3 regions of the Mesorhizobium sp. M2A.F.Ca.ET.067.02.1.1 genome follow, and region 1 is predicted to be linked to each of the others. Evidence: riboswitches for the same ligand, from Rfam matches in the RefSeq annotation. Region 1 holds a riboswitch; each other region holds the start of a gene.

What was found. Region 1 has a riboswitch for thiamine pyrophosphate ahead of thiC (phosphomethylpyrimidine synthase ThiC). Riboswitches for the same ligand answer to the same signal wherever they lie in the genome.
Region 2: linked by a shared signal. The riboswitch ahead of thiC (phosphomethylpyrimidine synthase ThiC) and the one ahead of thiC (phosphomethylpyrimidine synthase ThiC) in region 1 are both predicted to bind thiamine pyrophosphate.
Region 3: linked by a shared signal. The riboswitch ahead of EOA28_RS07385 (YkoF family thiamine/hydroxymethylpyrimidine-binding protein) and the one ahead of thiC (phosphomethylpyrimidine synthase ThiC) in region 1 are both predicted to bind thiamine pyrophosphate.

The regions. Positions count from the first base shown of each region.
Region 1 covers NZ_RZSB01000004.1:52,703-63,194, forward strand. The annotation lists gene EOA28_RS01390 (MFS transporter) at 1-1,019, shown strand, start outside; TPP riboswitch at 1,020-1,131, shown strand; partial or broken gene thiC (phosphomethylpyrimidine synthase ThiC) at 1,244-2,885, shown strand; gene thiO (glycine oxidase ThiO) at 2,882-3,865, shown strand; gene thiS (sulfur carrier protein ThiS) at 3,849-4,046, shown strand; gene EOA28_RS01410 (thiazole synthase) at 4,051-4,824, shown strand; gene EOA28_RS01415 (thiamine phosphate synthase) at 4,821-5,426, shown strand; gene EOA28_RS01420 (hydroxymethylpyrimidine/phosphomethylpyrimidine kinase) at 5,396-6,178, shown strand; gene EOA28_RS01425 (MFS transporter) at 6,523-7,734, shown strand; gene EOA28_RS01430 (hypothetical protein) at 7,982-8,188, shown strand; gene EOA28_RS01435 (glucoamylase family protein) at 8,356-9,594, shown strand; gene alr (alanine racemase) at 9,868-10,492, shown strand, end outside.
Region 2 covers NZ_RZSB01000002.1:27,000-37,491, reverse strand. The annotation lists gene EOA28_RS00555 (ATP-binding protein) at 1-542, shown strand, start outside; gene EOA28_RS00550 (DUF5615 family PIN-like protein) at 564-941, opposite strand; gene EOA28_RS00545 (DUF433 domain-containing protein) at 946-1,596, opposite strand; partial or broken gene EOA28_RS39870 (SMC-Scp complex subunit ScpB) at 2,130-2,652, opposite strand; gene EOA28_RS41055 (hypothetical protein) at 3,551-4,012, shown strand; gene EOA28_RS00530 (hypothetical protein) at 4,675-4,902, shown strand; TPP riboswitch at 5,024-5,140, shown strand; gene thiC (phosphomethylpyrimidine synthase ThiC) at 5,244-7,079, shown strand; gene thiO (glycine oxidase ThiO) at 7,076-8,077, shown strand; gene thiS (sulfur carrier protein ThiS) at 8,046-8,243, shown strand; gene EOA28_RS00510 (thiazole synthase) at 8,245-9,018, shown strand; gene EOA28_RS00505 (thiamine phosphate synthase) at 9,015-9,620, shown strand; gene EOA28_RS00500 (hydroxymethylpyrimidine/phosphomethylpyrimidine kinase) at 9,611-10,426, shown strand.
Region 3 covers NZ_RZSB01000054.1:4,605-15,096, forward strand. The annotation lists gene EOA28_RS07360 (tetratricopeptide repeat protein) at 1-1,806, shown strand, start outside; gene EOA28_RS40070 (hypothetical protein) at 2,099-2,596, shown strand; gene EOA28_RS07370 (ABC transporter substrate-binding protein) at 2,659-3,672, opposite strand; gene EOA28_RS07375 (ABC transporter ATP-binding protein) at 3,669-4,442, opposite strand; gene EOA28_RS07380 (ABC transporter permease) at 4,439-5,308, opposite strand; gene EOA28_RS07385 (YkoF family thiamine/hydroxymethylpyrimidine-binding protein) at 5,547-6,155, opposite strand; TPP riboswitch at 6,146-6,258, opposite strand; gene EOA28_RS07390 (GSU2403 family nucleotidyltransferase fold protein) at 6,450-7,538, shown strand; gene EOA28_RS07395 (hypothetical protein) at 7,636-7,980, shown strand; gene EOA28_RS07400 (hypothetical protein) at 8,183-8,392, shown strand; gene EOA28_RS07405 (porin) at 8,426-8,923, opposite strand; gene EOA28_RS07410 (porin) at 8,941-9,390, opposite strand; gene EOA28_RS07415 (DUF2934 domain-containing protein) at 9,776-10,027, opposite strand; gene EOA28_RS07420 (hypothetical protein) at 10,136-10,345, opposite strand; gene EOA28_RS07425 (DUF1236 domain-containing protein) at 10,475-10,492, opposite strand, start outside.

The DNA of each region.
Region 1 (10,492 bases):
TGCTCAGCCTACTGGGTTCGCTCACGTTCGGCGCCGCGCTGTTGGCTCTCCCTTATGCCGAGAGCGCCCATTGGCTGGCTGTGATTGTGTTTTTCGCCGGTGCCGGGTTTGGAACGCTCGACGTGTCGATGAACACTGACGCCGCAGCGTTGGAGCGTTTTTTGCACCGGCAGGTAATGTCGTCATTCCATGCCGTGTTCAGTTTTGGAAGCTTGGCCGGCGCTTTGGTCGTGGGTCAAATACTGTCGCGCGGCGGCGCTCTGAACCTCTGCCTCGGCGTGACGGGAATTGGTGTTGCAGTGATTGCTCCCGTCGCCTGGATTGGTTGGAACAAGTCAAGCTGGATCCACATCCCTCCCGCCCCTGTCGAGACGAAGGATGCTCAGCTCCAGGGCGTCTTCAAGACCCATCTCTACCTGCTTGGCGGTCTCGCATTTCTAGGAATGCTGGCCGAGGGCGGAATGATGGATTGGAGCGCCATCTACATCGTGACGCGATCCGGTGCAGCAGAGAGCACTGGAGCCTACGGCTTCGCTGCATTCGCGACGATGATGGCAATGGGACGCTTGTTCGGTGATGCCATCGCCAACCGAATCGGTCAGATGCGCACGTTGCGCTACTGCGCTGTGGTTTGCGCAGCTTCAGTGGTCGCAATAATCCTCATGGGCGGCAATCTTACCGTTGCTCTCGTGGCGCTAACGGTGTGTGGTCTCGGCCTTGCCAACATTGTGCCTACTCTTTTTGCGGCGGCTGGTCGTGTGGGCGGCACGTCCGTTGCTCGTGCCATGTCAACTGTGACGACGATGGGATATGCCGGACTGCTGCTGGGACCAGGATTGCTGGGGCTGATCGCTCAAATCTCCTCGCTCGCCGCCAGCTTCGGGGTCATCGCGCTGGCATTCGTCGCAATTTCTTTCTCGACGCGGTCCCTGACGCATACCAACGGCCACTTGCAGGGCTCATTTAAGGCGGCAAGCGCTGCAAGCGTTGACAGCGCGACCTCCCATCGTCCATCTTAAGCGCCTCACCAGGGGAGTCCCGGCAAGGGGCTGAGATACTGCTATTGCGCGCAGTGACCCGTTGAACCTGATCCAGTTCATACTGGCGTAGGGACGGTGCGAGGTTTCGCGGGTCGGCAATCCGGCTTCGGTATTCGGGCAGTGCCCGTCTTCCAGGCGAAGCGTCACTTCCTCCTCTTCGCGTGGACTGGGTCTCCGTTGCACTCGAGCAAGGAGGCTCACTCATGAATGCCCACACCCCGACCGTCACTGTCGGCGAATTGCCCGCTTCGAAGAAAGTCCACAAACCGGGCCAACTTCACCCGGGCCTGCGTGTCCCGATGCGCGAGATCTCGGTTCATCCGAGCGCCGGCGAACCGCCGGTCACGGTGTACGACTCGTCCGGTCCCTACACCGACGCGACGGGGAAGACCGAGATCGAGCGCGGCTTGCCGCGGTTGCGCGAGGCGTGGATCGAGGCACGCTGCGATGTCGAGCGCTACGAGGGCCGCACGATCAGGCCCGAGGACAACGGCTTCGTCTCGGCTGATCGCCTGACGCCGGAGTTCCCGGTGCGCAACAGGCCGTTGCGCGCCACTGGCGGCCGTGCCGTCACCCAGCTTGCCTACGCACGCGCCGGCATGATCACGCCGGAAATGGAGTTCGTCGCCATCCGCGAAAACCTCGGCCGCGAGCAGTTGCGTTCGAAACTTCAACGCGATGGCGAGAGCTTCGGCGCGGCGATCCCGGACTTCGTCACGCCGGAATTCGTGCGCGACGAGGTGGCGCGCGGCCGCGCCATCATCCCGTCCAACATCAACCATCCCGAGAGCGAGCCGATGATCATCGGCCGCAACTTCCTGGTCAAGATCAACGCCAATATCGGCAATTCGGCCGTCACCTCGTCGATGGCTGAAGAGGTCGAGAAGATGGTGTGGGCGATCCGCTGGGGCGCCGATACGGTGATGGACCTCTCGACCGGCCGCAACATCCACAACATCCGCGACTGGATCGTGCGCAACGCGCCGGTGCCGATCGGCACGGTGCCGCTCTACCAGGCACTGGAGAAGGTCGGCGGGATTGCCGAGGCGCTGACCTGGGAGGTCTATCGCGATACGCTGATCGAGCAGGCCGAGCAGGGCGTCGACTATTTCACGATCCACGCCGGCGTGCGCCTGCCCTACATTCCGCTCACCGTCGACCGCGTCACCGGCATCGTGTCGCGCGGCGGCTCGATCATGGCCAAGTGCTGCCTGCACCACCACAAGGAGAGCTTCCTCTACGAGCATTTCGAGGAGATCTGCGACATCTGCCGTACCTATGACGTGGCGTTCTCGCTCGGCGACGGTCTTCGCCCCGGCTCGATCGCCGATGCCAACGACCGAGCCCAGTTCGCCGAGCTGGAAACGCTTGGAGAGCTCACCAAGATCGCCTGGGCCAAGGACTGCCAGGTGATGATTGAAGGCCCCGGCCACGCCGAAGGAGCATCTCGGCCTGCCCGACCGCGACGACGTCAAAACCGGCGTCATCACCTACAAGATCGCCGCTCACGCCGCAGACCTCGCCAAGGGCCATCCGGCCGCCAAAGTCAGGGACGACGCGCTGTCTCGCGCGCGCTTCGAGTTCAGGTGGGAGGACCAGTTCAACCTGTCGCTCGATCCCGAGACGGCGCGCGCCTTCCACGACGAAACCCTGCCGAAGGAAGCACACAAGGTGGCGCATTTCTGCTCCATGTGCGGCCCCAAATTCTGCTCGATGCGGATCTCGCACGACATCCGCTCGGAAGCGCAGAAGGAAGGGCTCGCGGCCATGGCGGCGAAGTACCAGGACGGCGGCGATCTTTACATGCCCGTCGACCGCGCCCCGGAGCGCACGGACACGCCATGAAGGTGCTCATCCGCGGAGCGGGCGTTGCCGGGCTGACGCTCGCGCACGAACTGGCAACGCGCGGCACCGATGTGATAGTGGCCGAGAAGCGGATGGAGATCGCCGGCAATGCCTCCTGGCAAGCCGGCGGCATGCTCGCGCCCTGGTGCGAACGCGAGAGCGCCGAAGAGGCGGTGCTCACGCTCGGACGCGGCGCGGCCGACTGGTGGGACGCAGCATTGCCCGGCCATGTCTCGCGCAGGGGCACCCTGGTCGTGGCGCCTGCACGCGATGCCGGTGAGTTGGACCGGTTCGGCCGCCGCACATCCGGCTTCAGGCCGGTCGACGCCAATGAGATCGCTGCGCTGGAACCCGCCCTCGCCGGCCGGTTCCGGCGCGGCTTGTTCTTCGGCGAGGAGGCGCATCTCGACCCGCGCAAGGTCTTGCTTGCGCTTCGCGACAAGCTGATCGGCATGGGCGTTAGGCTCGAATTCGGCCGCAGCGCTGTCGCGACCGTACCGAACTACGAAATCGACTGCACCGGTATCGCCGACAGGCGGCCGGAGCTGCGCGGCGTCCGCGGCGAGATGCTCATTCTACGATCAGGCGATATCTCGCTTGCCCGGCCCGTTCGTCTGCTGCATCCGCGCATCCCGATCTACGTGGTGCCTCGCCCTGAAAACCTCTTCATGGTCGGCGCGACGATGATCGAAAGCGATGCCGCGGGCCCGATCACCGCGCGATCCACCATGGAGCTGCTCGGTGCCGCCTATGCCCTACATCCGGCCTTCGGCGAGGCTGAACTGGTCGAAACAGCCGCCGGGGTGCGTCCCGCCTTCGCCGACAACCTGCCACGGGTCGAGCGAGACGGAAAGCGTCTTCGCATAAATGGCCTTTACCGCCACGGCTTTCTGCTTTCGCCGGCGATGGCCCGCCTGGCGGCTGACATGATCCTGGGAAACCGCGCACCAAAGGAGTTTTCTCTTGAAGCTCATCATTAACAACCAGAACCGTGATGTTGCGGCCGAGACGCTTGACGCGCTTATGACCGAACTCGATTATGAGGGTGGCTGGCTCGCCACAGCCCTCAATGGCGAGGTTGTTCCGGCCAAGGAGCGCGACCGCTGCCGACTGACCGAAGGTGATCGCATCGAGATCCTGTCTCCGATGCAGGGAGGGTGATCCAATGCTTGAACTCTATGGACAAAAACTCTCGTCGCGCCTTCTGCTTGGCACCTCGCTTTACCCCTCGCCTGCCGTGATGGCCGAGGCCGTGAAGGCGTCGGGCACCGAGGTCGTAACTGTATCGCTGCGCCGCGAGAGCGCGGGCGGCAAATCAGGCGGCCAGTTCTGGTCGCTTATCCAGTCGCTTGGCGTTCGCGTCCTGCCCAACACCGCCGGCTGCCACTCGGTCAAGGAGGCGCTGACGACGGCCCGGATGGCGCGTGAGGTGTTCGGCACGGACTGGATCAAGCTCGAGGTGATCGGCAACCACGATACACTGCAGCCGGATGTTTTCGGATTGGTGGAAGCCGCGAGGATCCTCGCCTCGGAAGGCTTCGAGGTTTTCCCCTATACGACCGACGACCTGATCGTTGCCGAGCGCTTGCTTGATGCCGGCTGCAAGCTGCTAATGCCTTGGTGCGCGCCGATCGGCTCGGCGCGTGGACCGCAGAACCCCGAGGCGTTGCGAAGCCTGCGCGGTCATTTCCCCGGCGTCTCGCTTATCATCGATGCCGGCATCGGCAGACCGTCGCATGCGCTGGCCGCGATGGAACTCGGCTACGACGCGGTGCTCCTCAACACAGCAGTCGCCAAGGCAGGCGATCCAATCGCCATGGCGGCAGCCTTCGGCAAGGCGGTCGAGGCTGGTCGCCAGGCCTATTGTGCCGGCCCGCTCGATCCGCGTGACGTGGCCGTCCCCTCCACTCCGGTAATCGGGATGGCGGCATTCTCATGAAACTCGATCCGTTCTACCTGATCGTCGATTCCGCCGCCTGGGTCGAACGTCTTGTGCCGCTTGGCGTGAAGCTGGTGCAACTACGTATCAAAGACCTCGACGAAGCTTCGCTGCGCCGAGAGATCCGGGTGTCGAAGGGGATATGTGAAGGCCATGGCTGCCAGCTCATCGTCAATGACTACTGGCGTATCGCGATCGAAGAGGATTGCGATTTCGTCCATCTCGGCCAGGAAGACTTGGCCGGGGCCGATGTGGAAGCGATCCGCAGGGCGGGCTTGAAGCTCGGCCTAAGCACCCACGACGAGGCCGAACTCGAGACCGCGTTGCAAGCCAAGCCCGACTATGTCGCGCTTGGGCCGATCTATCCGACCATTCTCAAAGCAATGAAATGGGCCCCCCAAGGGCTGGACCGCATCACGCCGTGGAAGCAGCGCATCGGCAGGCTTCCGCTCGTGGCCATAGGCGGACTCACCGTCGAGCGGATTGCCGGTGTCTTCGCGCAAGGAGCTGCAAGCGCCGCCGTCGTGACCGACATAACCCGCAACGTTCATCCCGAGGCACGTACATTGGAATGGCTGGCGGCGACGGCGCCATGGCGATGACCCAACACGTGCTGATAGTCGCGGGCTCGGATTCCAGCGGGGGGGCCGGGATAGCCCGCGATGTCGACACCGTGTCCGCCTTTGGCCTCCGCAGCTGTCTTGCCGTCACGGCCGTTACCGCACAGACGCATTCTGCCGTCGAGCACATCGAGCATATGCCGCCGGGCCTTATCGCCGCCCAGATGCGCACTGCCTTTGCCGTCAGCCGGGTCGCGGCCGTCAAGATCGGCATGCTGGGGACGGAGGCGGCAATCGAGGCAGTCTGCTCTGTACTGGCGGACAACCGCCCAGTCCCGATCGTCATCGACCCGGTGCTGGCCTCGACTTCGGGACGGCTGTTGTTGGAGGCGGACGCAATCGACGCGCTTCGTCGCGATCTGATGCCGGCCTGCCGCTTGGTCACGCCTAATCTCGCCGAATTGGCTGCGCTGACTCGCTCTGTGCTGGCGTTGGACGAAGAAGCCGCTTGCCAGCAGGGCAAGCGACTAGCCAGCAATGTTGGAACCATGGTGCTGGTCAAGGGCGGACATGCGCAGGGATCGCAAGCAGTTGACCTGCTTCTTCCACCAGACGGTCCGGCCATCCGCTTCGAAGCAGCGCGCCTGAAGCACAGGATGAGGGGTACCGGTTGCATGCTCTCCACCGCTGTCGCGGCCTTTCTTGCCCTCGGCTCTTCACTCGAAGAAAGCGTTCGTGGTGCAAAGCAATATGTTTTCGAACGGTTTGTTAGAGAGGGAGCTAAGTTGACGTAGTCCATCTGTCCCAGCCATCTGCCGTCCGCTCTCCATTGACCAAAGCTTTCGATCTGCTGTGCGCGGAGGCAAAGCGCACTACCGAGCGAACGACCCAGATCTACCGCAGCCAGCATGCAAAGACCGGCGCGCTGATCATTTGCCCAAAACGCACTTGTATCAGCACGGCCAGCTGCCCTGCCCGCGGCGACGACGGCTGAGCTGTTCGTCGAGAAGGATCGCCAAGCGCCTTCGAGTCGCGCGCTTCGCCATAATGAAAACCTTTACAAGTCAGATTTATCCGCTGTAGGTGCGATTAGGAAGAGCCGTTACGACAGAGGTCGATCGAGCCTTTCGAACGATCGATGGTGTCGCTGATTGCGCGACACGTCACCGGAGACCAGACCTTGTTGGAAAGTCCGATACGCTCCGCGGGGCAGGCTGCCGTCGCGTCTCCAAATGCCAGCAGGAGCCGCACGGCGATCTTTTCGACATTCTTCGTACACGGCAGTGCCTTCGGCACATGGTCTTCGCTCATACCGACGGTCAAGGCCCGCCTTTCCATATCTGAAAGCCAATTCGGCTGGTCACTGTTCATGATTGTCGTCGGCTCGCTTTTGGCCATGCTGGCAAGTCGATCTCTGATTGCGCGTTTTGGCAGCAGACAGGTGGTTCGCGTCGCAGGCCCGATACTTCTGACGACGGTCGTCCTGGCCACGTTCACGCATGTCCCTTTCGTATTCGCCCTCGTCCTGCTGGTTCTTGGACTAGCGGGCAATACCATGGACGTCGCCATGAACGCGCAGGCCGTTGAGGCTGAGCGCTCCTCCGAGAGAGCCCTTATGTCCTCTTTCCACGCCATGTGGAGCCTCGGCGGCCTTACCGGAGCGGTTCTGGGAGGCCTGCTTGTCAAGAATGCAGGAGGCTCTCTTGGCGCATTCATTGCCGTTGTGTTGCTTTCGGCGCTTTTTGAGGCGAACCAAGGCAAGCTCCTTGCCGCAGGTTCACCTCACGGGACGGTGGCAGCCCGGCCACTCAGCGCCAAGTGGTTGCTCATCGTCGCCGGCATGCTTGCTGGGGTGTGTATGTCGACAGACGCAGCGGTCCGTGACTGGAGCCCTCTCTACCTTACTGGCAATCTTGCGCTGGATCTCGGTTACTCGGGGGTGGGATATGGCGCATTTGCAAGTTCAATGGCGCTCTGCCGGCTGGCTGGCGATCGCGTGAGGACCTCGGTTGGGGAAAGGCAACTTCTTGCGATCTCGGCGTGCCTTGCAATCATCGGCCTTGCTATCGTGGCCTTCGCCAAGGTCGCACCAATAGCGCTATCGGGCTTTGTCCTACTTGGCATCGGCGTGGCCAATATCTTCCCCACGTTGCTGAGCATGGCAGGACGACGCGGCGGCGCATCCGGCATCGTCGTCGTGTTCGCGACCGGGTATGTAATCGCGCTTGCTGCGGCGCCTAGCTTTGGGACGCTGGCCGAGGCAACCTCCCTGGCCAATATCTACCTGCTGCTGGCAGCCATGTTTGCACTAGCTGGAACCGCTGCGGTTCATATCGCCAGTCGAAACTGAAAGTGCGGAGCAATCACATCGGATCCCAGCGGCCCGTTAACCGCGGCGGTGGTCAATGCCGCACGCAACAGATACCACAAACTTGTTGGACGCATCTCGCGATTTCGTAGCTTGGCGGTGCAACGGTGCATCATTCAGGAGCCGTTGACAGGTTCATGTAAGCGTTTACTATTCCAGCCTTCGGGGCTTCGCCGGCTACATGTAAGCCGGCGAGTTGGCTGCTTGTTAGAGATTGCGAAGGCGCGCCATGAACTCTCAGGATCAAACGCCCGTTGTCTTGTTGCTGATTGTGAAATTTTCCTGCGCTTTTCTGGCTCTTCTCATCTTTGCAGAACTCGTCCCGCCCGCCATGTCGATGCTTGCCGAACAAAGCGCTGAACGTGGCTTGATTGCGCAGGCGCAGTCTTCAGCGGCTGAACACTACCTATCAGCACTGCTCGACAAGACGCGGTAGCGGATGGCGATCCCGATCTTCGAAGCACGCGCTGGCGCGTTTTCCAGGTAGGGCCTTTCCTCGACTGGCACCGGGGACAGAGATCCCCAGTTTTGGCCAGACGGCCCGCAAACGACTATCATCCACGCCCACTTCCCTGATGCAGCCCCTTCCCGACGCCCCAACGGATGAAAGACCTCAGTGACCTGGCAGACGAAGCGCTGTTGGAAATTGTCCAGCGCCAGACGTTCGGATATTTCTGGGACGGCGCGCACCCCGCAAGCGGCATGGCGCGCGACCGACAGCGGCTTGCGCCCCGGTCCGAGAATGACCTCGCTGCCATAGGCGGCACCGGTTTCGGGGTGATTGCCATGATCGTGGCCGTCGAACGCGGCTGGATCGCTCGCGATGACGCGATCGAGCATCTGAGCCGCATAACCCTTTTTCTGGAAAAGGTCAGCCGATATCACGGCATGTTTCCACACTTCGTCAATGGCCGGAGCGGGAAGACCATCCGCTTCGCTCGCAACGACGACGGTGGTGATTGCGTGGAGACGGCCCTGTTGTTCCAAGGCCTGTTTTGTGCGCGCCAGTACTTCAGCCGAAAGTCTGTCGCGGAAGTGCGCTTGCGAGAGCAGATCGGTCGGTTGTGGCGAGCAATCGAATGGAAGTGGTACTGCCGCGACGAGGAAATGCTCTACTGGCACTGGAGTCCTGGCTGCGGGTGGGCGATGAATTGCCCCGTCTCGGGATGGAACGAAGGACTGCTGCCTTATGTGCTGGCAGCTGGCTCTGACACCCATCCGATCAGGGCCAGCGCCTATCACAAGGGGTTCGCCCGCGACGGCCAGATGTGCAACGGGAAGAGTTTCTACGGCACAACGCTCCCACTTGGGCCGGACTATGGAGGGCCCCTGTTTTTGGCCCAGTATTCATTCTGCGGGCTCGACCCCCGGCGCCTGAGGGACCGATATGCGCATTACTGGCAACAGAATGTGGCCCATACTCGCATCAATTACGCACATTGCGCTCGCAACCCGCACGGGCATTCCGGCTATGGCCCCGATTGCTGGGGACTAACCTCGGGCCACGGCCCATACGGCTACGTTGCGCACGCGCCGGACAATGACAGGGGCGTTATTACTCCAAGCGCAGCCTTGTCCAGTCTTCCCTACGCGCCGGTGGAATCCATGCGGGCGTTGAGATGCTTCCTCACAAAGCCGCTTCATCGCATCTGGGGAATTTTTGGATTTGTCGACAGCTTCAGTGAGAACCTAAGTTGGTTTGCTCGAACCTATCTGGCTATAAATCAGGGGCCGATCATAGCGATGATCGAGAACCACCGTAGCGGGCTGATCTGGGAACTCTTCATGAGCGCGCCTGAGGTGCGCGAAGGCTTGAGCGTGTTGGGCTTCGTCGAGATCTAAGCCGTCTGACTGCGACATCCACAATGAATTGGCGAACGCTGCGCCCGAACCCAAACGGGTGTCGTTCAAGGCGATAGCAACGGCCGTGCCCGTAGCATCGCCAAGAGCGGCTGAGCGGATTCAGCAGCTCAAAAAAAAGTCATAATTCCCATTGAGCTTGGAGTATGTAAACGTTTACAAAAGTCGTACGCTAAAACGGGCTCGTCCATCATGAATGGAAGTCATTCCTCACCCTCCGGGCAAGCACTTCAAGGCCTGGTCAACCAGGCCGAGATGGTCGTCGATCTTGAAGCTGTGCGAGAGAACTACAGGCGCTTGTGCGCCATCGCTGGAGGGGTCGATTGCGCGGCTGTCGTGAAGGGCGACGCCTATGGGCATGGCATGATTGCGTGCGCGATTGCGCTGCGGCAAGTTGGCGCCAAAACCTTTTTTGTGGCAACTGCCAATGACGGCGTGGCGCTTCGAACCGTGCTGCAGGGGGCAACGATCTGTGTGCTGGGAGGCTTTCTGCCCGAAGAAACCGAGGCATTTGTCGGATCGAACCTTATTCCCGTCCTCAACAGCCGCAACCAGATCGAGGAATGGCACAGGGCAGCGAATAGGATCGGGCGCCCCCTCGACTCGATCATCCATTTCGACACCGGCATGAACCGGCTTGGTCTGCTTGCGGACGATGCCGCGTGGCTTCGCGAGAACTTGTCGCTGCTCTCGCGAATTCCGCCCCTCCTCTATATGTCCCACCTCTCGGCTGCCGACGATCTCGATTTCGACCGGTGCGAATTCCAGCGGAAGGCTTTCCTGAAAGCAGTCAGCGGGCTGCCTGCAGCGAAGCTGTCGCTGGCCAATTCGGCTGGCGTCTATCTGGGAGAGAACTATCTTTTCGGCATGGTGCGCCCCG
Region 2 (10,492 bases), on a different contig from region 1:
CGGTGGAAGAAGCTTTGCGCGAGGCCACAGAAAAATTGGAAATCGCTGGAGAGCGAGCGAGACGCTTCGAATTCGAAAAAGCCGTCCTCGACCGGCTGCGCACGACGCTGGTCGCTGCGCGCTCGACGGCACGCGATCTTTATCTGAAGCCGGTCATGTCCGAGCTGCGACCGCTGCTTGGATTGCTATTCGATGACATCTCCATAGTGTTCGACGAGAACACACTGTTGCCACAGACCGTTCGCCGCAATGGTCAGGATGAGGATGTCGATAGGTTGAGTGGCGGCATGCGAGAACAGCTTTCGGTTCTGACACGTCTGGCCTTCGCCCGTTTGCTTGCCCGCGACGGCCGACCCACACCGGTTATCCTGGATGACGCTTTGGTTTATTCCGATGACGACCGCATCGAGCGCATGTTCGACGCTTTGCATCGTCAATCACACGATCAGCAGATTCTCGTTTTCTCCTGCCGCCAACGCGCGTTTGCAAAACTCGGCGGTAACATTTTGCAGATGAGCGACTGGCAACCGGGTCGGTCATAAGCGGAGATCGCGCAGCCTCAGCTAGGGCGACGGCAGATCGTATCGTGTTACGATTGCAATGCCGTTTTCGATCTCGATTTCGATAACTTCATTAATCAGGAATTCCTCTGGGCCAAGATCCTCGAGGAGAGCATCGAAGAGCTCTCTCTGTTTTTCAGGCCCGACCTGAGGGACGACGATAATCAGGCCGGCGTGAACCGGTTCTTTGGCATAGAGCTTCCTGAAGTCCTTAGCATTGTTGGTGACGAAGGTGAAATCCTCATCGATAATGAGCGGCATGAGGTCCCAGTCGGTTTCGCCGCTTAGCCCAAGCCAGTTGACGTGGTTTGCTTCATGTCCGCGTTCTTGGGCTACCGCAACCAGAGACGTGTGCAGGCACTCATCGATCAGAAACCTCACGAGGTCACACGCGTCTCGACCTGGCCGACGGACCTGGGTCGCCCTTCAAAACCACGCGCTTCGACGACTTTATTTTCACGCCCTGCTCGACCAGCTTCTTAGGCCGCCCACGAACCGGGTGCGCGGCGACCCACATTCTGGCGAGCTCAATCACGCGCGGCGTTAGCTTCGGATATCCCTCCAGAACCTCCGCTTCATCTGCGCCCTGCGCTAGCATCGTCGTGATCATACGAACAGGGATGCGGGTTCCTTTGAAGACAGGCTCTCCGCCCATCACCCCTTTAACGCGGCCGATGGCGGCCTCCGCTTCATCAAGATCCACGATGCGCGCTTTGAGCTGTTTACGTGCCTCGGCGACGTCGACGATCAGCAGGTCGTCGGCCCTTACGGTCTTGGCCCTTGGGGCAGCTTTGATTTCCTCGAACAGGCGGTAGCGACGATCAGCGGGCAATGTCGCACCCACGCCATACCAAAGCTTGAGCCGCAGCAAATCCTCGCCGGTCAATGCCCGTCGGACGACCCCACCGATGCGCCGAGCAGTGCTTGGCACAGTATCGACAATGCGTTTGTCGATCGCATTGTGCACGGCCTTGATTCCTATCCCGCTGACGGCGGCTGCCTCTGCGGGGGTGTAGATGCGAGCAAGTGTGCCCATTATTCTTCTCCTTATAAAGAATAATATAGGCCGTTTGACCCCCTCCGTAAAGGCACGCGTCTTTGGAATCACGGCGGTTAGCAAAGGCGGTGGTGAGCCGAGAGGCCTCACAAACCCTTGGGGCTCGAGATGGCAGACTCGGCGCAGTATAATTGCGCTAACTATCGAATTTGCAGTTGGCGACAAACGACACACGAGTTCGTCGCGGACTTTTAACTCTGCGAAGGCGCGTCTTCGAGCGCTTTGAAACCCTACACCCATCTGCAGGCCATCTGTATCAAGCTTTGGACCAAAACCGTTTCCATCGCTCACGAGCGTTCTCTCTGGGGGTCTCAAGTGGGGCTTGCCCATGGCCACGAATTTTTGGGCGACAGCGGTGCAGAGGCCGCATACCGCTGCCTGCTTGACGTCGCTGACCGTGTCCATGTCCGAAATTTGCCTACAAATTTCGGACGCCCTTGGGCGCGCTAGATTCGCTATGGAAAGCTGGAAGCACTCGCAAGCCCGGTGGCCACAGCGTCTGCAGCGCCAAGCTATTCCTCCGTATCCAAACCCGCATCCTCATGGCCACTAGCCAACTCTGGCATAATTTCACCAGCAAGCAGCTCATCTCTGCTCAGCAGCCCGGCATCCTCGAGCGCCTCGCAGTCCGGGAGATCGCGAAGCGTGTCGAGGCCGAACTCGAGCAGGACGCTTTTGTCGTCACATAGGTGTAGGGAGCGCCGGGCGTCGGACTGCGCGGGTTCGACGCGATCAGGCCGGTGCCGCAGATGGCCGATCAGGTCGCGACTGATTACTTCCCGAAAACCGACGACAATTCGGCGCGGGTAATCGGCTGGAAGTGCCGATGCACATCAGCATCAGCACGTCCGACCACGTCAGGTCCACGGCACGCCCGCTGCTTCCGCAGGCGCGGATGGCATCGGCATAGGCCGGCCGTGTCAGGTGCTTCCAGCCGCCGGCGACAGCGACGAGGTCATAGGGCCGTCCGCGCAGCTCTCGGATGTCGTCGATGAGAAGGTCACGGGCGAGCTCGCGGGAGAGACTGCACCGCAAGCGCGTCCCGCGCGCGCGAACTGCTCGATCAACTGATCTCAGACGACGACGAATCTCGTCCAGATTCCAAAAGCGGTGGCCGCAGCGGCGCTTTGCGGGCTCGCGTTACCACAGATCGCAGAACTGTGATCTCGCCTTGTGCCCGAGACCGCAATCTGGGCTCGCGACGAAGCATATCGCTTGCGATCATCAAAGGACGCGTCGACGCCGTCGGTTGCCTTTTCCACCGCCGCCTCACACATCGTGTTGGGGCTGAAGAGCTACCTGCAAATCCTCGCAACGGGCGCGGCCGCATCCTTGATTTTACAAATTGACACGTCTTGGTTTTTAGAAAATGCCACGTGCGATGATGGCGCCAAAAAAAAATGTCACGCGAGATGATCATGCCTGAGGTAAATGGTCCGCCAAAGTTGGGAAAGGTATACCGGTTGAATGGTGGATAGGTACGCCGGATAAAAAGGGCTTCGGGTTCCGGAAGACGAACTAATCGACGGATAGGCGCTGCTCGTGAGGGAAACTGCATGCGCATTACGGTTATGACCATCCAGGGATGTCGGATATGATCTTGAATAGTGACATTGCAGGCCAAAGAGCGGCCGAGAAGCTAGCAGAGGGCCTGAAATCGCAGGGCAAGCAGCAATACGAAGAAAGGTCGAGGGAACGCGAACGAGATGTGTCTCGTTAGGTCGCACGTTGCACCAGGGGTGCGTCGGAAGGCACTCCGCCGTGTCCTGAAGAGGTAGCCTGCACTTGAGAATAGCCACGGTGGTACCTTATTTTCGGCTGTGAAGCACACGAGACCCGCGACGTGAGACCCAGTTGCTCAATACCCAGTTGCTGGGTGAGCGTGCATGACTGCCAACGGAAGGTCTTGCACGCACCCTCGCGATCTTGAGCAATGGTCGCCATGACTTTCTTCTTGCAGGCTTTTGAGTGGCCCAGCCTGCAATCACCAGACCCCACCGACTCTAAAGAGCGTGGCAGACGGGATAGTCGAGGTTGCCCGGCACAATTACGCTCAAGGCTTGCGCCGCCCAGAGGACACGCTGAAAAGGCAGCATGGGCGCGCAAGCACGCCATTCACGAGAGGTTCGACATGAAGACTATGCAAGAAAAAGACATTCCGGCATTCGTGCAAGCAGTTGTGGAGGCCGGCTGCAACATTTGCGCGATTGGCAACTTGGGATATGTCTTTGGCGATGCTGATTTGACGCCGGCGCAACGGAGGTCCGTCGAGCCACAGCTGCGCAGGATTGCTGAGATCTACGGCGAACGCGATCATCTCATGGACGAGATAGCTGTATATCTGCGGTCGATCGGACGCCATGTCGAGGTTGAGCCGAAGACAGGTGTTTCCTGATGGCCGCGATCGATCGCGTTCCGTAGTCGCCATTTCTATTGGGTAACGAGCAGCCGTCTTCCAACCTCTGAAACAAAAAAGAGGTGACCCCCAAAGGCCGCTCTCGAGACCGCAAGTCTGAGCCGCTAACGCATTGCGATAACCAGGCTGTCCGAACTGGGCGTCGATGCCTTCCTCGACCAGGTCGCGGTAGGCGGCGATCTCATCTACCGCATGCATAGCCAAGCCAGAGAAGTTTTCGGCAGCGGAATTCTCGGTCGCTTCCCCTTTTATGACTAGAGGGTGCGGCCGATCCGGCCGCGACGATCTCGCAGGGATTGCCATATACGGCAACACGAACACCGGCGGATCAATACTCGGATAATGGCGGCCGGCTATGTAGCGATCGATCGCGCACCAACATATCAATGCAATAGCTTAGTTGCTTTCAAAGGCGGGTCTCTACGAACTGCAAGCAAGCTAAACGATTGCGTCAACTCTTCCTCGCAGAGCGAAAACTCCGCGCCCACGCGATTTCTCTGCTGGAACAGCGGCACATCCTCAGCGCCAGGACACGGCCGCCGCCGTCGGGTTTTACGAAGCCGGTGATTGCATAAGTTGCCCGCAAGATATCATTGGTATCGGGAACGCCGCCGATGCCGCATCCTGAATAGAGCGGCCGCTTGCACCTGCCAGCCCGACGACCAGATCATATCTGCAACTCCATCTACCTGGACGTGGTGCAAATCACCTCGCTGAAGCCGCAAATCGTCGCCTTCGACCAGGATAACCACATCCGTGACCGCCTGAGCTACTCGGTCGATCTCGACGCACATGGCCGATACAGTTTTTCCATCCTTCACGAAGCGAATGAGACTTTGGCCATTCCAGCCCTGGTCTACGGGGCGTGACTTGTCCCCGATGCATGCGCGAGCTCTCCGCTCGGCCGGCCGCCGGACGTCGCCACCGGCCGAAGGCGCCCGAAGGCGCCCGAAGGCGCTTGACAAAGCAGCACCGGCCCATTCAACTTGAGGCATTCACCAGGGGAGTCCCGGTAAGGGGCTGAGATACTGCTGGCTTTCGCGGCGCAGTGACCCGTTGAACCTGATCCAGTTCATACTGGCGTAGGGACGGTGCAAGCGCTTTGCGGGAGTTTACGCCCGAGGTCCTGCTGCAGCAGGTCTACAGAAGCGTCTTTTCATCCTTCCGGCACAGAACTGGGTCTCCAATGCATGAGCAAAGGAGCCTCACGATGAATGCCCTCACCCCCGCCGTGTCGACGGGACCACTGCCCGCCTCGCGGAAAATCCACAAGCCCGGCGTCCTCTACCCGCAGATCAGGGTGCCGATGCGCGAGATTTCCGTCCATCCGACGGCCGGCGAACCGCCCGTCACCGTCTACGATCCGTCCGGCCCCTACACCGATCCATCAGTCCAAACCAGCATCGAAAAAGGCCTTGCCCGGCTTCGCCACGAATGGGTCACGGCGCGTTGCGATGTCGAAGCCTATGACGGCCGCCACGTCCGGCCGGAAGACAATGGATTCGCCACCGGCGAGCGCCTGACACCGGAATTTCCGATACGCAATCGGCCGCTCAAGGCCAAGCAGGGCAAGGCGGTGACCCAACTTGCCTATGCGCGCGCCGGCATCATCACGCCAGAAATGGAGTTCGTAGCCATCCGCGAGAATCTCGGCCGCGAGGTGATGCGCGGCAAGCTGCAACGCGACGGCGAAGCCTTCGGCGCGGCGATCCCAGATTTCGTCACACCCGAATTCGTGCGCGACGAGGTGGCGCGCGGACGCGCAATCATTCCCGCCAACATCAATCATCCCGAGAGCGAACCGATGATCATCGGGCGAAATTTCCTGGTGAAGATCAACGCCAACATCGGTAACTCGGCTGTCACATCGTCGATGGCCGAAGAGGTCGAAAAGATGGTGTGGGCGATCCGCTGGGGCGCCGATACGGTGATGGACCTGTCGACCGGCCGCAACATCCACAACATCCGCGACTGGATCGTGCGCAATGCACCGGTGCCGATCGGCACGGTGCCGCTCTATCAGGCGCTCGAAAAGGTCGGCGGCATCGCCGAGGACCTCAACTGGGAGGTCTATCGCGACACGCTGATCGAGCAGGCCGAGCAAGGCGTCGACTATTTCACCATCCACGCCGGCGTGCGGCTGCACTACATACCGCTGACCGTCGACCGGGTCACGGGCATCGTCTCGCGCGGCGGCTCGATCATGGCCAAATGGTGCCTGCACCATCACCGGGAGAGCTTCCTCTACGAGCATTTCGAGGAGATCTGCGACATCGCCAGAGCCTATGACGTTTCCTTCTCGCTCGGCGACGGCCTTCGTCCCGGTTCAATCGCCGATGCGAACGACGCGGCGCAATTCGCCGAACTGGAAACACTTGGAGAACTCACCAAGATTGCCTGGGCAAAGGACTGCCAGGTGATGATCGAAGGCCCGGGCCATGTCCCCATGCACAAGATCAGGCAGAACATGGACAAGCAGCTCGCAGTGTGCGGTGAGGCGCCGTTCTACACGTTGGGGCCGCTGACGACCGACATCGCGCCGGGCTATGACCACATCACCTCAGGGATAGGTGCCGCCATGATAGGCTGGTTCGGCACCGCAATGCTTTGCTACGTCACGCCGAAAGAGCATCTCGGCCTTCCCGACCGCAACGACGTCAAGATTGGGGTGATCACTTACAAGATAGCCGCCCATGCAGCCGATCTGGCGAAGGGCCATCCGGCAGCGAAAACCAGGGATGATGCCCTTTCGCGCGCGCGCTTCGAGTTCCGCTGGGAGGACCAGTTCAACCTGTCGCTCGACCCCGAAACCGCACGGTCCTTCCACGACCAGACCTTGCCCAAGGAGGCGCACAAGCTGGCACATTTCTGTTCGATGTGCGGGCCGAAATTCTGCTCCATGCGCATTTCCCACGACATCCGTGCCGAGGCTCAGAAGGAAGGCATGGCGGCAATGGCGGCAAAATACCGGGAGGGCGGCGATCTCTACATGCCGGCGGACGAGACTGGCGTACCGGTCGTGCCGGAGGCTCCCAAACCATCATGAGGGTGCTCGTCAAAGGGGCCGGCGTTGCCGGCCTCACCGTCGCTTTCGAACTCGCCGCCCGCGGCGCGACGGTCACAGTCGCCGAGATGCGGCATGGCCTTGGCGGCAACGCGTCGTGGTTCGCCGGCGGCATGCTGGCGCCATGGTGCGAGCGCGAAAGCGCGGAGCAGCCGGTGCTGGATCTCGGACGCGACGCTGCCGACTGGTGGGATGCGGTGCTGTCGGGTCAGGTGACACGGGCCGGGACATTGGTCGTGGCCGCGCCGCGTGATGCCGGTGAGCTTGACCGGTTCGCCAGTCGCACGTCAGGGCATAGGCGCGTCGATGAAAACGAAATTGCGCTCCTGGAACCCGACCTCGCCGGCCGCTTCCGGCGTGGATTGCTCTTCCCCAACGAGGCTCACCTCGACCCACGCCAGGCGATGGCGGCACTTCATGACAACCTTGCGACCATGGGTGTCAAATTCCACTTCGGCTGCGACGCCCGGCCTGTTTCGGGTTTCGCCCGTCAGATAGACTGCATGGGAATGGCAGCGGCCGATGACAGGCTGCGCGGTGTTCGCGGCGAAATGCTGATCCTTCGCACGCCTGATGTCTCGCTGTCGCGGCCGGTCCGTTTGCTTCATCCACGCTTTCCGCTTTATGCCGTGCCGCGCACCGATCACCGTTTCATGATCGGAGCGACGATGATTGAAAGCCAGAGCGCCGGACCGGTGACGGCGCGTTCCATGATGGAGCTGCTGGGCGCCGCCCATGCCCTCCATCCGGCCTTTGGTGAGGCCGAGATCGTTGAAACCGGTGTGGGTGTCCGTCCGGCATTTCCCGACAATTTGCCACGCGTCGAAACAGACGGTGAGATCATCGCGATCAACGGTCTTTATCGTCACGGTTTTCTCCTCGCCCCCGCCATGGCGCGCCAGGCTGCCGGCCTGGTTTTCAGTCAAGACAGAACCAAGGAGCATGCTCATGAAACTGATGGTCAACGGCGAGGCGCGTGAGATTGCCGCCACCACGCTGGCCGAGTTGCTTGCCGCGCTCGACTATGAGGGCGATTGGCTCGCCACCGCCGTCAACGGCGACCTCGTGCACAAAGCCAACCGCACGGAGTTCCAGTTGAGCGACGGCGACCGGATCGAAATCCTCTCGCCCATGCAGGGCGGCTAGCATGTTGGAGCTTTATGGAACCGAGCTTTCGTCGCGCCTGCTTCTCGGCACCGCTCAATATCCTTCGCCGGCCATCCTTGCCGATGCAGTCAAGGCGTCGGGCACGTCGGTGGTGACCGTCTCGTTGCGGCGTGAGATGGCGGGCGGTAGAGCCGGCGAACAATTCTGGTCGTTGATCCGCTCGCTGGGCGCCAGAATCCTGCCCAATACCGCCGGCTGCCTCTCCGTCAAGGAAGCCGTCACCACCGCGAAAATGGCGCGCGAGGTCTTCGGCACCAACTGGATCAAGCTCGAAGTGATCGGCAATCACGACACGCTACAGCCGGATGTGTTCGGTCTGGTTGAAGCCGCCCGCATCCTGTGCGAGGACGGCTTTGCGGTATTCCCCTATACCACCGACGATCTCGTTGTCGCCGAGCGGCTGCTGGAAACGGGCTGCAAGGTCCTGATGCCGTGGTGCGCACCGATCGGTTCCGCCTTGGGACCGGTCAACATGACGGCGCTGCGCTCGATGCGCGGATATTTCCCTGGCGTCCCGCTGATTGTGGATGCGGGGCTCGGACGGCCGTCGCACGCGGCCACCGTCATGGAACTCGGCTTTGACGCCGTGCTCCTGAACACAGCGGTCGCCAAGGCGGCATATCCGGTCGGCATGGCGCGTGCTTTCGGTAAGGCGGTCGACGCCGGTCGTGAGGCGTTCAGTTCGGGAATGCTCGAACCGCGCGACGTCGCCGTGCCATCGACACCGATGGTCGGCAGGGCCGTTTTTTCATGAAGCTCGATCCCTTTTATCTGATCGTCGACAGCGCTGCCTGGATCGAACGGCTGGTCCCACTCGGAGTCCGGCTTCTGCAACTGCGCATCAAGACCGTGGATGAGGCTGGGTTGCGCGCGGAGATCCGCACCGCGAAGGCCTTGTGTGCTCGATACCAGTGCCAACTCATCGTCAACGACCACTGGCGCCTGGCAATCGAGGAAGGCTGCGACTTCATACATCTCGGCCAGGAGGATTTGCAGACCGCTGACCTCTTGGCGATACGGGCAGCCGGCGTAAGGCTCGGACTGAGCACACATGATCATCAGGAGCTGGAAACGGCGATGGCCGCCGAGCCTGACTACATAGCGCTTGGACCCATCTATCCGACCATCCTGAAGAAGATGAAATGGGCGCCGCAAGGGGTCGAACGGATCAGCGAATGGAAGCGCCAGGTCGCGCCGTTTCAATTGGTCGCCATTGGTGGCCTCAACCCTGAGCGGCTCGACGGTGTCTTTGCGGCTGGCGCGGACAGCGCGGCGGTGGTGACCGACATCACGCTCAACGACGACCCCGAGGCGCGCACGCGAGAATGGATCGAAAAGACGGACCAATGGCGCTGAGGCGAGAACCACATGTGCTTGTCGTCGGTGGATCGGACTCCAGTGGCGGTGCTGGAATTGCACGCGATATCGAGACGATCTCTGCCATTGGCGTGCGCACCTGTCTCGCCGTCACAGCGCTAACGGTGCAAACGCATGACGCCGTGATCGAAATCTATTATTCGCCACCTAGCCTGGTGGCCAATCAGATGTGCGCCGCGCTGCAGGCCAACGACGTGGCCACAATCAAGATCGGCATGCTGGCGACTGCCAAGATCATTGTTGCCGTTGCCGCAGTGCTGCGCAAATTTCCGCATGTCCCCGCAGTACTCGACCCTGTGCTGGCCTCCACCTCAGGCCGCGCACTTCTGCAAGCAGGCGCTATCGCTGCCATGAAGCGCGATCTTATGCCGCTTTGCTGCATTGTCACGCCCAACCTCCCTGAACTGGCGCTCCTTAGTGGCTCCGAACTGGCAGTGGATGAGGACGGAGCGCTCCAACAAGGAAAAAGACTGCTGGCCGCCGGCCCTCAAGCCCTGCTGATCAAGGGTGGGCATGCGTCGGGAACCCGGTCGACCGATATTCTGTTACGCTCCGGGCACGAACCCATCCGCTTCGATGCACCGCGCCTTGCCACATCGATGCGCGGGACAGGTTGCATGCTGGCCAGCGCGATTGCGGCGCATCTGGCGAAGCCGAAGCCGCTCGAAGACAGCGTGCGCGAAGGCAAGCTGTTTGTCTTGGAGAGGCTTCAGAAATGCCGGCTGAATAACCACAGCGTTCTGCGTCCAGCCAAGCAGACCCATTTTCCAGAATTTTTCCCGTAGCGAGACTAGAGAAGGGGCTACTGCTTCTCTATGCCATCCTCACAACGCGTTGAGTTTCTCACTGCC
Region 3 (10,492 bases), on a different contig from region 1:
AAGGAACTCGCGGCTTTCGTCGATCGCGGCTATGCGTTCTACCACAAGGGCAAATATGATCGTGCGATCGCCGAATTCAACAAGGCGATGGCGATCGATCCGCAAGATGCCTCACCCTATGTCGGACGGGCCATCGCGCTTGTCGACAAAGGCAAGTACGACGCGGCGATCAAGGACTACAACAAGGTCATCGGACTCTACCCCGACTATTCGGACGCTTACATCGGTCGCTCCGTCGCGTGGACCAAAAAGAACCAACCGGATCGCGCCATCGCCGATTTGAGCCGGGCGATCGAACTCGACGCCAATGACGCTCAGGCCTATTTCGGGCGCGGCGGCGCCTTTGCCGCCAAGGGCGACTACGACCGGGCGATCGCCGATTTCGACCAGGCGCTGAAGCTCGATCCGAAGATGAGCCTTGCCCACAAGGGCCGGGAACTGGCACTGGCGGCGAAAGGCAAGGTCGCAGCCTCGCAACCAACCGGCCGGCTTCGGAACAAGACAGCGGAAGACGCTATCGAAGCGGGCGATATCTGGCGCACTCAAAACCAACTCGACCGCGCCCTCGAGCAGTACGGCATTGCGATCGCCGCCGACCCATCCAATGCCCGCGCCCATACCTTGCGCGGCTTCACCTATACGCTGAAGGGCGATTCCGACCGGGCGTTGGCCGACCACAACAAGGCAATAGAGCTCGATCCCAAGTCTACCGACAGCTATTTCTATCGTTCTCTCATCTGGCGACAGAGGGGCAAGATCGACCGCGCCATCGCGGATCTGACCACCATCATTTCGTTGCAACCGAACAATGTCGACGCCTATGTGCTGCGCAGTCGAGCCCGAGCCGTAAAGCACGATTGCGAGGGCATCATCGCCGATTCGACAAAGGCGATCGGACTGAAGCCAACGAATGCCGAAGCATGGTTCAACCGCGGATTCTGCTGGAACAGGAAGAAGCAATACGACCGCGCCATCGCGGATTTCGATGAAACCTTGCGTCTCGATCCAAACTACACCAATGCCCGCAAGGAGCGCGACGATGCGGCCGCGGCGAAGGCTTCATACAAGTCAACGACTGCCGACGCGGCGGCGGTGGACGACGACACCAAGAGCGGCATAGCCCTATACAACAAGGGTCAATACGATCTTGCAATCGCGAAATTCGACCATGCGATAGCGCTCGATCCCCACAACGCCGAGGCTTTTGGGTATCGCGGTCTCGCGTGGGGGCAGAAGGACAATTACGATCGGGCCATAACGGACTATGGCAGCGCGATCGCGATCGAGCCAAAGAACAGCAGCTATTATTCCGCTCGCGCTTTCGCTTGGACAGCCAAGAACGACCATAAACGTGCCATCGACGATTTCGGCAAGGCGATCGAGTTCGATTCCACCTATGCCTCGAACTTTCATGGTCGAGGCATCAGCCGAATGATCATCGGGGATTACGATGGCGCGATCGCAGACTATGGCAAGGCCATCGAACTCGATCCGAACGTTGCCAAGGTGCATGTCGATCGTGGAATTTTGTGGGTAGTCAAAGGCGACTTGAAGCAAGCCCAGGCCGACTTTGAGACGGCTATCCAGATCGACCGGAACAGCCCCGGCGGCTACTACGGCAGAGGCCTTCTGCGGGCGCGAGCGGGCGACCAGGACGGGGCAATCACCAGCTTCAATCAAGCCATCAAGCTTTACCCCAGATATGCAGATGCTTACACCGCCCGAAGCCTGGCTTGGGCAGCCAAGGGCGATTTGAAACGCGCCGAGGCCGACCGCAAGAAGGCGCTGACCCTCGGGGGAAATTGAACGGGGATCGGGAGGGCCGGCGAATGTCACCTTGGAAATGGTTGCAAGTGGTGGCGGTCATCCCCGTGAGCATCGTTGGGGCTGACGTGATGCCAACGATGTTCGGCGGCGGACATCACCACTATCAGTCTGTGGCGATGCCGCCCCGGGCGCTGACCACCGCCGACATCGATGCCGAGATCCGGAAGCAGAATCTCGGGATCTTCGAGGCCATCGCCCGGGAATTTCCGGACGACTACGATGCGATGCTGCGTAAGATACTGCCGCGGCCCAGGCTGGAAACCAAACAGAAGTGCGCAATATCAGCAGGCAGGCGGTCGCCGATCTCAGGCATAGATACGCGCCGCTCCTGCCCACGACCCCCGACAGCAATGCTTCGGAAGTGCTTTCGGCGCAGCTTGACATGCTCAATCATGTCATGGCGCGCGAAACGCCGGCCACCTGCAACAATTACCTGCGCAACGGGCCGGACGCGATCAGCGCGCCCGGCCACGATTTCCTGGCTGACCTGGACAGAATCGGCGGCACGCTGTTCCGCGCCTACGGCGCCGCCAAAAGAAGCCGCCTGCCGGCGGCTGTGCCCAGCGATCAGGATTGGTCGCTGGTCGCCGACGTTTTCACAAAAATCGGCGGCACGCCGGCCGAGATGGAGGCTATCTCAAACGCCAACCAGGACTTTCCAGGCCTGTGTCCGGCCATGGCGAAATTCTATGAGGCCGCCCTGTTGCTGCAAGGCGAAGCTGGGTGGCACATCAAAACCGCGCTCCTTCGCGCCATCGTCGAGAATTAGGCTCCGCACCGGATTCCCGGCAAGGTTCCGGCGCAAAGTCGTGTTCCCTCGGCGCTTGGCGCCTACCCCACCAGAAACTCGTTCGTGAAATACGCCGCCAGATCCGGTTTGTCCTTCAGCGCCTTGCCGTTGCCATCCAGCAATATCCCCGAGGCAAACAAATACCCGCCCATCGCTTCCATCTTGGCCTTGTCCATGGTGCCGATGGCGCCGGCCGCACTTTTCAGGAAATGGCCGTCGTTGAGCGCCTTCAGCGATGCATCGATCAGCGCCGGGTTGGTGAGCGTGTCCTGGTTGGCGGCGACCAGCAGCTCGCCTGCCTCATTCGCGTGGTCGACGGCGAAGGCATAGCCGGCCCGCGTCGCCTGGACGAAGGCGGCGGCGGCCTTTGGATTGGTGGCGAGGAAGGCGTTGCTGGAAACGATCAGCGTCGTGTGCTCGTCCGGCACGCCGTAATCGGCGTAGCGGAAGCTGCGCTGCTTGAGGCCTTTCAGCTCGGCCTCGACGCCTTCCCAGGTCGAGACTTCCAGCGTGAAATCGACCGCGCCATTGGCCAGCGCCTCGTAAGCCGAGGTGCCCAGCGTCACGGTCGAAAAGTCGCCCTTGCCGCCGTCCTGGCGGATGATGGTCTGCAACAGCGCGTTCTCCCAGGCACTGCCGAAGCCGCCATAGGTCAGGCCGTCGAGATTCTTCGGGCTTTTGATGGCGGCGCGGTCGGCGTTGAAGACGACGCGGCCGGTTTCCGACTGGACGACGGCATAGACTGCCTTCAGGTCGGCGCCGGCGCTTTTCTGGGTGAACAGGCCGAGCGACCCCGAAATGCCGAAATCGGCAACGCGGTTGGCGACCAGCGCGCCCGAGCCGGTGTCGCCATAGGGCAGGATTTCGACGTCCAGCCCCGCGTCGCGGTAAAAGCCTTTGTCGCGGGCGACGAACAGGCCGATATGGTTGGTGTTGACGGTCCAGTCGAGCGCGACGGTGATTTTTTGCGCGGCGGCCCGGGCACGCGTGACGGCCCCGGCAAAGGGCAGGCTGGCGGCCAGGACCAGCGCCTGGCGGCGGGTGAATTCGGTCATCGGGGTTCTCCATCGGATGGTCGGGAAATCGGATCGGCGGCGCCGAGCAAAGGGTCGAGGATGCCCGCCTCGATCGCGGCCGCCTCGCGGGCGAGCGCGGCGCTTTCGGTGCGCGGGCGCGGCAGCGGCACCGCCACCTCACGCACCACGCGCGCGGGCCGCGCCGAAAGCACATAGATGCGGTCGGACAGAAGCACCGCCTCGCGCACGTCATGGGTGATCAGCAGCGCGGTCCAGTGGTGGCTTCGCCACATGCCTTCGAGCCAGCGCTGCATCGCCGCCCGGGTCAGGGCGTCGAGCGCGCCGAAAGGCTCGTCGAGCAACAGCATGTCGCGCTGCTGCACCACGGTGCGCAGCAGGGCGGCGCGCTGGCGCATGCCACCCGACAGCTCGGCCGGCCAGGCGCGCTCGAAGCCGGCAAGGCCGAACTCGGCGAACAAGGGCGCCACGCGCTCGCGCGCGGCCCGGCGCGTCATGCCCTGCACTTCAAGCCCCAGCGTGGCGTTGTCGATGACGCGACGCCACGGCATCAGCGCGTCGCGCTGCGGCATGAAGGCGAAGCGGGCGCCATCGAGCGGCGCGCCGTCGAAGCGCATCTCGCCCTCGCCCCGGATCGCGCCCGTGAGGAGCTGGAACAGCGTCGACTTGCCGGCGCCGGAGGGGCCGAGGATCGATACGAACTCACCTGCGCCGACATCGAGCGAAACGCCGGCCAGAACCTCGAGCGCGCCGAAGCTTTTGCGCACATCGCGGAGCTCGAGCCGGGTCATGGCCGGCGCTCGGAGGCATCGGCCTTGCGGTCGGCCCTCTCCCAGGGCATGGCGAGGCGCTGGACGAGAACAGCCAGACCAAACAACGCCAGCGTCAGCGTCGAGCTGACGGCAACGGCGGCAAGCACGAGGTCGGGCCGAAAGTTGTTCTTGGCGCTGAGCATGTAGATGCCCAGCCCCTTCGCGGCGCCCGCATATTCGGCGAAGATCGCGCCGACCACCGCATAGGTGATGGAGATGCGCAGTCCGGTGAAGAAATAGGGCATCGCCGACGGCAGCCGCGCCAGCCAGAATATGCGCCAGCGCCCTGCCCCCATGGCGGCAAGCATCTGGCTGATTTCGGCGCTTGTCGCGGCATAGCCTTCGACCAGCGCCACCATCATCGGGAAGACGGTGACCAGCGCGACCAGCAGGATCTTCGGCAAGAGGCCGAAGCCGAACCACAAGACCACCAGCGGCGCGATCGCCACCAACGGCAAAGTCTGGCTGGCGATCAGCAGCGGAAACAGCGCGCGGCGCAGCGGGGCCAGGAAGTCGACTAGCGCCGAAAGCACGAAGGCGGCGGCGAGCGAGCAGGCGAAGCCGGCAAGCGTGGCGCGGATGGTGGGCAGCGTGTTTTCGGCAAGTGCCGCGCGGTTTTGCCAGGCTTGCGCCAGCACGCGGGTGGGCGCCGGAAGCACGGTAGGCGCGATGCCGCCGAGACGGGCGTAGAACTCCCAAGCGAGGAGCAGCAACGTAAACGCGAGGGCGGCGGGAGCGATTTTGGCGAAGGTCGCCGTGAGAGCCAATCTCCCCCCTTGTGGGGGAGATGTCCGGCAGGACAGAGGGGGGCGCGAAGGAACGCCTCCCTGCGAAACTTGCCCCATAGCATCCGACGAAGGCTGCGCTTGCGAACGCCTGACATGCCGGCGGGACAGCGCCCCCCTCTGCCTTGCCAGGCATCTCCCCCACAAGGGGGGAGATTGGCCTTCACCTCGGCTTTCGCCAATCGCCGAAGGCTGCGCTCCCTCTTCAGAGAGGCGGTCAGATATGGGGCCCTCTCCCCCATGCAATAGGTCATACCAAACAGCCACGATAACTCTCCTCGACAGCTCGAGCTTGCGCTCAAACCGCGGTCGGGCTGTTGGCCGAAATGGTGATGTCGAGGGTCACATGCCCCGCGCCGGGTCCGAAGTGGCAGAAGGCTTCGTTGAGCGTGGCGAACACCGCGCCGGCGTCGCCGCGCAGCCTGGTGCAGAAGTTCTTGGAACGGTCGAACACGCCGGACTGTTTCAGGAAGTCGATGCAGCCATAGATCTCGTCCATGTGATCGCCCGTGCCCATCACATAGAGCGAGAATTGCGCTGCCACCGGCTGGTCGGTCGAGGGCGTCGACCGCACGGCGCCGAGCGCCGCGCGTTTGCGCTCGTCGAGCGGGACCGCCGGGCCGCCGATCTCGTCGGAACGGCAGATCGGGTCGTCCGGCTCGCCGGGGCAGCCGCGCGAGACGGCGGCCGACAGCACGCAATGCCTGCCGCTTTTGGCCGCTGCCACGAAGAGGTCGCGCATCGCCGGGAACAGCACTTCGGGCGGCCCGACCAGCAGCGTCGAGATGTCGTCGGTCTCGATCCTCAGCCTGTCGCGGTAAGGATCGAGCGCGCCCAACGCGCCGAGGATGACGCCGACGAAATCGTCGGCCATGGGATAAAGGGAAATCTGTGCGCCGGAAAACATGGCCCGCCTCGCTCCGCTGGTATTATCCAGATCAGCTTTAGGGTCCGGAGGCTTGCCGCCACCATCTCAGCCCCGACCGTACGGAGCACCCCTGTGGATGGGCGCGTTAAAGCACTGTTTGCCGGGTTGGGGAAGCGGTTTTTTGCGACGCCAGTTGGGCCACGAGTCTCATCTCCCCTAGGGGAGATGCCGGTGGTTATAAGATTTTCACGAATTTCTTAGAACTTGCAATCGACCTAGCGCCGCAGTTATAAGAAAATTGCAGGAATCTTATAACGCACAATAGCAGCGCCCATGAAGACCATCGACCTCGCCTACCGCACCCTTTACGCCGAGTTGGTGCAGCGCAGCCTCGATGCTTCCTTCGAGACGGATTTCTCGACGGCGGGCAATTTCGTGCGCGTGCCGGTGAAGGGCCGCGACTACTGGTATTTCGAGGAAACCCGCCCCGAGAAAAAGAGGCGTTATGTCGGTCCGGCCGAGGATCCCGAGATCGCCAGTCGGGTTGCGGCCTTCAGGGAGATCAAGGGCGATCTCAGGAGCCGCCGCAAGCTGGTCTCCACGCTTGTCCGCGATGCCGGCCTGACCGCACCCGAGACCTTCACCGGCGATGTCGTCGAGGCGCTGGAAAAGGCGGGGCTCTTCCGGCTGCGCGCGGTGCTGGTGGGCACCGTCGCTTTCCAGACCTATGCCGGGCATCTCGGGGTGCGATTGCCGGGTGCCGCGCTGCAGACAGGCGATGCCGATTTCGCACAGTTCCATTCCGTTTCGGCCGAAGTGGAAGACAGCATGCCGCCGGTCATCGACGTGCTGAAGGCAGTCGATCCGACGTTTCGCGAAATCCCGCACCGGACCGATGCCGGCCGCGCGACGCAGTACGAGAACGCCTCGCGCTACCGGATCGAGTTCCTCACCCCCAACCGCGGCAGCGACGAGCATGCCGACCGCGCCAGCCTGATGCCTTCGCTCGGCGGCGCCTCGGCGCAGCCGCTGCGCTTCCTCGATTTCCTGATCCGCGACCCGGTGAGGACGGTGCTGCTGCATCGCTCCGGCGTGCCGGTGCTTGTCCCCTCGCCCGAACGCTTCGCCGTTCACAAGCTGATCGTGGCGACCCGCCGCGAGCGAGGCGCGGCGGCGAAGCGGGAGAAGGACCTCCATCAAGCGGGCCTGCTGGTCGAGGCGCTGAATACGACGCGCCGACAGGATGACCTTGCACTGGCTTTCGCGGAAGCGTGGGAGCGCGGCGACGCCTGGCGGGACGCATTGCGGAAGGGCTTGAGCCTGCTGAAGCCGGACAGACATGAGATGGTTCAGTCGGTCTTGGGGCGGGCGCTTGGCGAAATCGGCGCGCAGCTCGAAGGCTTTTCGATGCGGATCGCCTGATCTTTACTCCAAGACGACGTATATCGTTCAAATTGTACGAACCCTGCTTGATCGAATTTCGTACATAAAGTACGATACTTCCTTTGAGGGAATCTGCTTGAACACCGCGAACCATGCCGCTTTTGCCGACCTCTCCCGCCCTTTGCTGTCGCCGCTGCCGCTCGCCGAGCGCGAGCGCCTCGCCGGCGCCTGGCGCATGGCCAGCCAGGACATCGCCGACGACATCCGCTTCATCCGGCAATATCTGAAGGTGATCGCCGAGAAGGATGAGCGGCTGTCGACCGGCGCGCTTGTGCACGGCCGCGCCTATGTCGAATCCTGCGCCGCCTGGCTGCCGGAGACGATGGCGCGGTATCTGCGCAACCTCAGGCTGATCAGCGAGTGCGAAAGCGCGATGATCGCGGCGGGGGTGAGGTTCGCCAAGTCGAGCGATGCCTGGTGAGGGCTTCCCTTTTCCCGTGGGGGGGACCGAAGAAGCCCGCGCCGCAGACCCCTCAACCGGCCGGTTGCAACCCTCGGCTCATCGCCCCGGCAAATGCATCGTTTCACACAATCGCCAATTGGTGGACGCGGGCGAGCGGCCGGGCGTTAATTCCTGCCGGGTGAAGGAGGGAATAGACGCATACCAGGGAGGAACACGTTTGATGCAACTGCAAATCGACATCGGCGCACTGCCCGAGGACCAGCCCTACGAAGTCACTTCATTTGCCAGAAAGCACGGACTGACGGTTCCTGTCGCGGATGCGGTGCTTTTCGCCAAGGGCCCGTCGCCCTCGCGGGCCGCCTGCGATACCGCGGCGCTTGCCCTTCTCTGCGCGGTCGCGCAATACGCCAGCAAGCAGGGAGGGCGCTAGCGATCGGCGGCGCCTTCCCTCTTCTCGATCTTCCTACCAGTTGAACTGCAGCCCTGCATTGCCGCCGACCTGGCTGCCGGCGAAGGCGATGCCGAGCGTGCCGGTCAGGCGGCCGCCATGGAAGCCTTCGCTCAGCACGGCGGCGCCGGTGATGCCAAAGGCATTGGCGTCGCCGGCATTGCCCCAGTTGACGCGCAGGCCGAAATGCTCGCCCTGCACGAGATCGGGCGCGGCGAGCGCGGCCGAGATCGAGGCGTTCTCGAAGGCGCGGGTGATGCGATTGTCGATGTCGTCGACATGGGCGGCCAATGCCGTCTTGCCGGTGACCGTCGTGGTGCCGCCCTCACCATCATCGACCGTTTGCTTCGTCTCGCCAGTCTGGGCGTTGATGCAGGTTTCGGTGCCCGGGCTGTAATAGTAATTGATGCCATAGGCTTGACAGTACCTGAGATAGTCGACCGCAGCCTCGGATGGCGACGCAAGGAGCGTTGCCGCGCCGAGCATTGCCGGCGCAAGAAGATATCTGAACATGATGCCCCCGGCCGCTCTTACCAGGTCAACTGCAGGCCGGCATTGCCGCCGACCGTCTTGCCGGAAAAAGCGCCGCCCGCGGCGCCGGCCACCCGACCGTTGCCGCCAGGCATGAACCCCTCGCCCAACACCGCCGCTCCGGTGATGCCCATAGCGTTGGACTGACCGGCATTGCCCCAATTGACGCGGACGCCGAAATGCTCGCCCTTGTTCAGATCCGGGCTGGCCAGCGACGACGCTACCGAGGCACCCTCGAAGGCACGCTGGATGCGGTGATCGATGTCCTCGACCTTGCTTGCCAGCGCGGTCTTACCGACGACCGTGCCGCCGTCGGTTTCGCGACGCGTCTCACCCGTCTGGGTATTGATGCAGGTTTCGGTACCTGGGCTGTAATAGTAGTTGGTGCCGTACTGATCGCAGACGCGCACATATTCGACCGGATGCGGTTCGTCAGCCAAGGCCGGCATGGCCCAGCCGCCTGTTCCGGCCAGAAACGCAAACGAAATTAGACGGTTGATGCCCCGCATACCTAGTCCCCAAGTTGAAAGCCCGGGCGGAAAAACGCATGGTAAAGCGCGGCGAGTCAAGCGGCCGGTCCGACCAAAGTCCGACTTTTATTGGGAATATTGAAGGGACAGACTCAGTGTTGCCGGGATGACACAGAGATAGTTCGGATAGTCAGTAAACCTCTCTCGTTGCCAAGTCTATACATTAACAATTTCTAATATTATGATCGCTATACATTGCAAATCGGCGACGCTTCTCAGGAATCGTCGCAGGGCGCGACATGGCCGCGCCCTCACCTTCCGGCGGATCGAAAGAGGCTTGGCGGCAAACGACCGCCCAAACGGCTCAGGCCTTGGCTTTCGGTTTGGCCGTCTTTGCCTTGGCGGGGGCCTTGGCGGGCTTTGCCGCCTTGGCGGCTTTCGGCTTCTCGACGTTGGCGACAGCCGCCTTCTTCGGAGCTTTCTTCGGCTTGCCTGCCGCGTCGATCTCGGCGGTCGCCTGGTTCCAGTGCTCTTCGTGAGCACCTTCGGGCCGGCCGGCCTGCTCCCAAATCTCATGCGCGCGTTGGCGAATGCGTTCGTGCCTGTCGTCCGTCACTGTCGCCTCCTAAGGTTGGGACGGGTTCCCCGGCGCGAACACTAGCGGAATTTTGACGCGGCGTCTTCGGTATCACGCATATTCGACCGACTTAGGCGGCAAATTCGCTCAGTGGCCGTCGGTGACGACCGCGATGCCGAGATGGGCTGCCTTCTTTGTGATCAATCCGGCCAAATCCGCGTCAGAGCGGTCGGTCCCGGTGCGCTTCCGCAGCAGCGAAATTGCCTCCTGCATGGACAGCAGGCCCGTCCTGTGCTCGGCCAGCAGCTTGTCGACCATGGCGGCGATACTGGGTGATTCGACGTGTGGATGATGCATGGCAACGACTCCTTCCGCTTCGTTGCCTCCCAAACCGGTGGCTATTCTAGGCGCTTTCCCTTGATGCGAGAAGAGCCCGATCCTTCACCGAAGCCTCGGGCAAGGATCGGGCTCTTCAGCGGCCAGATGTTACTGGATCACCTGGAC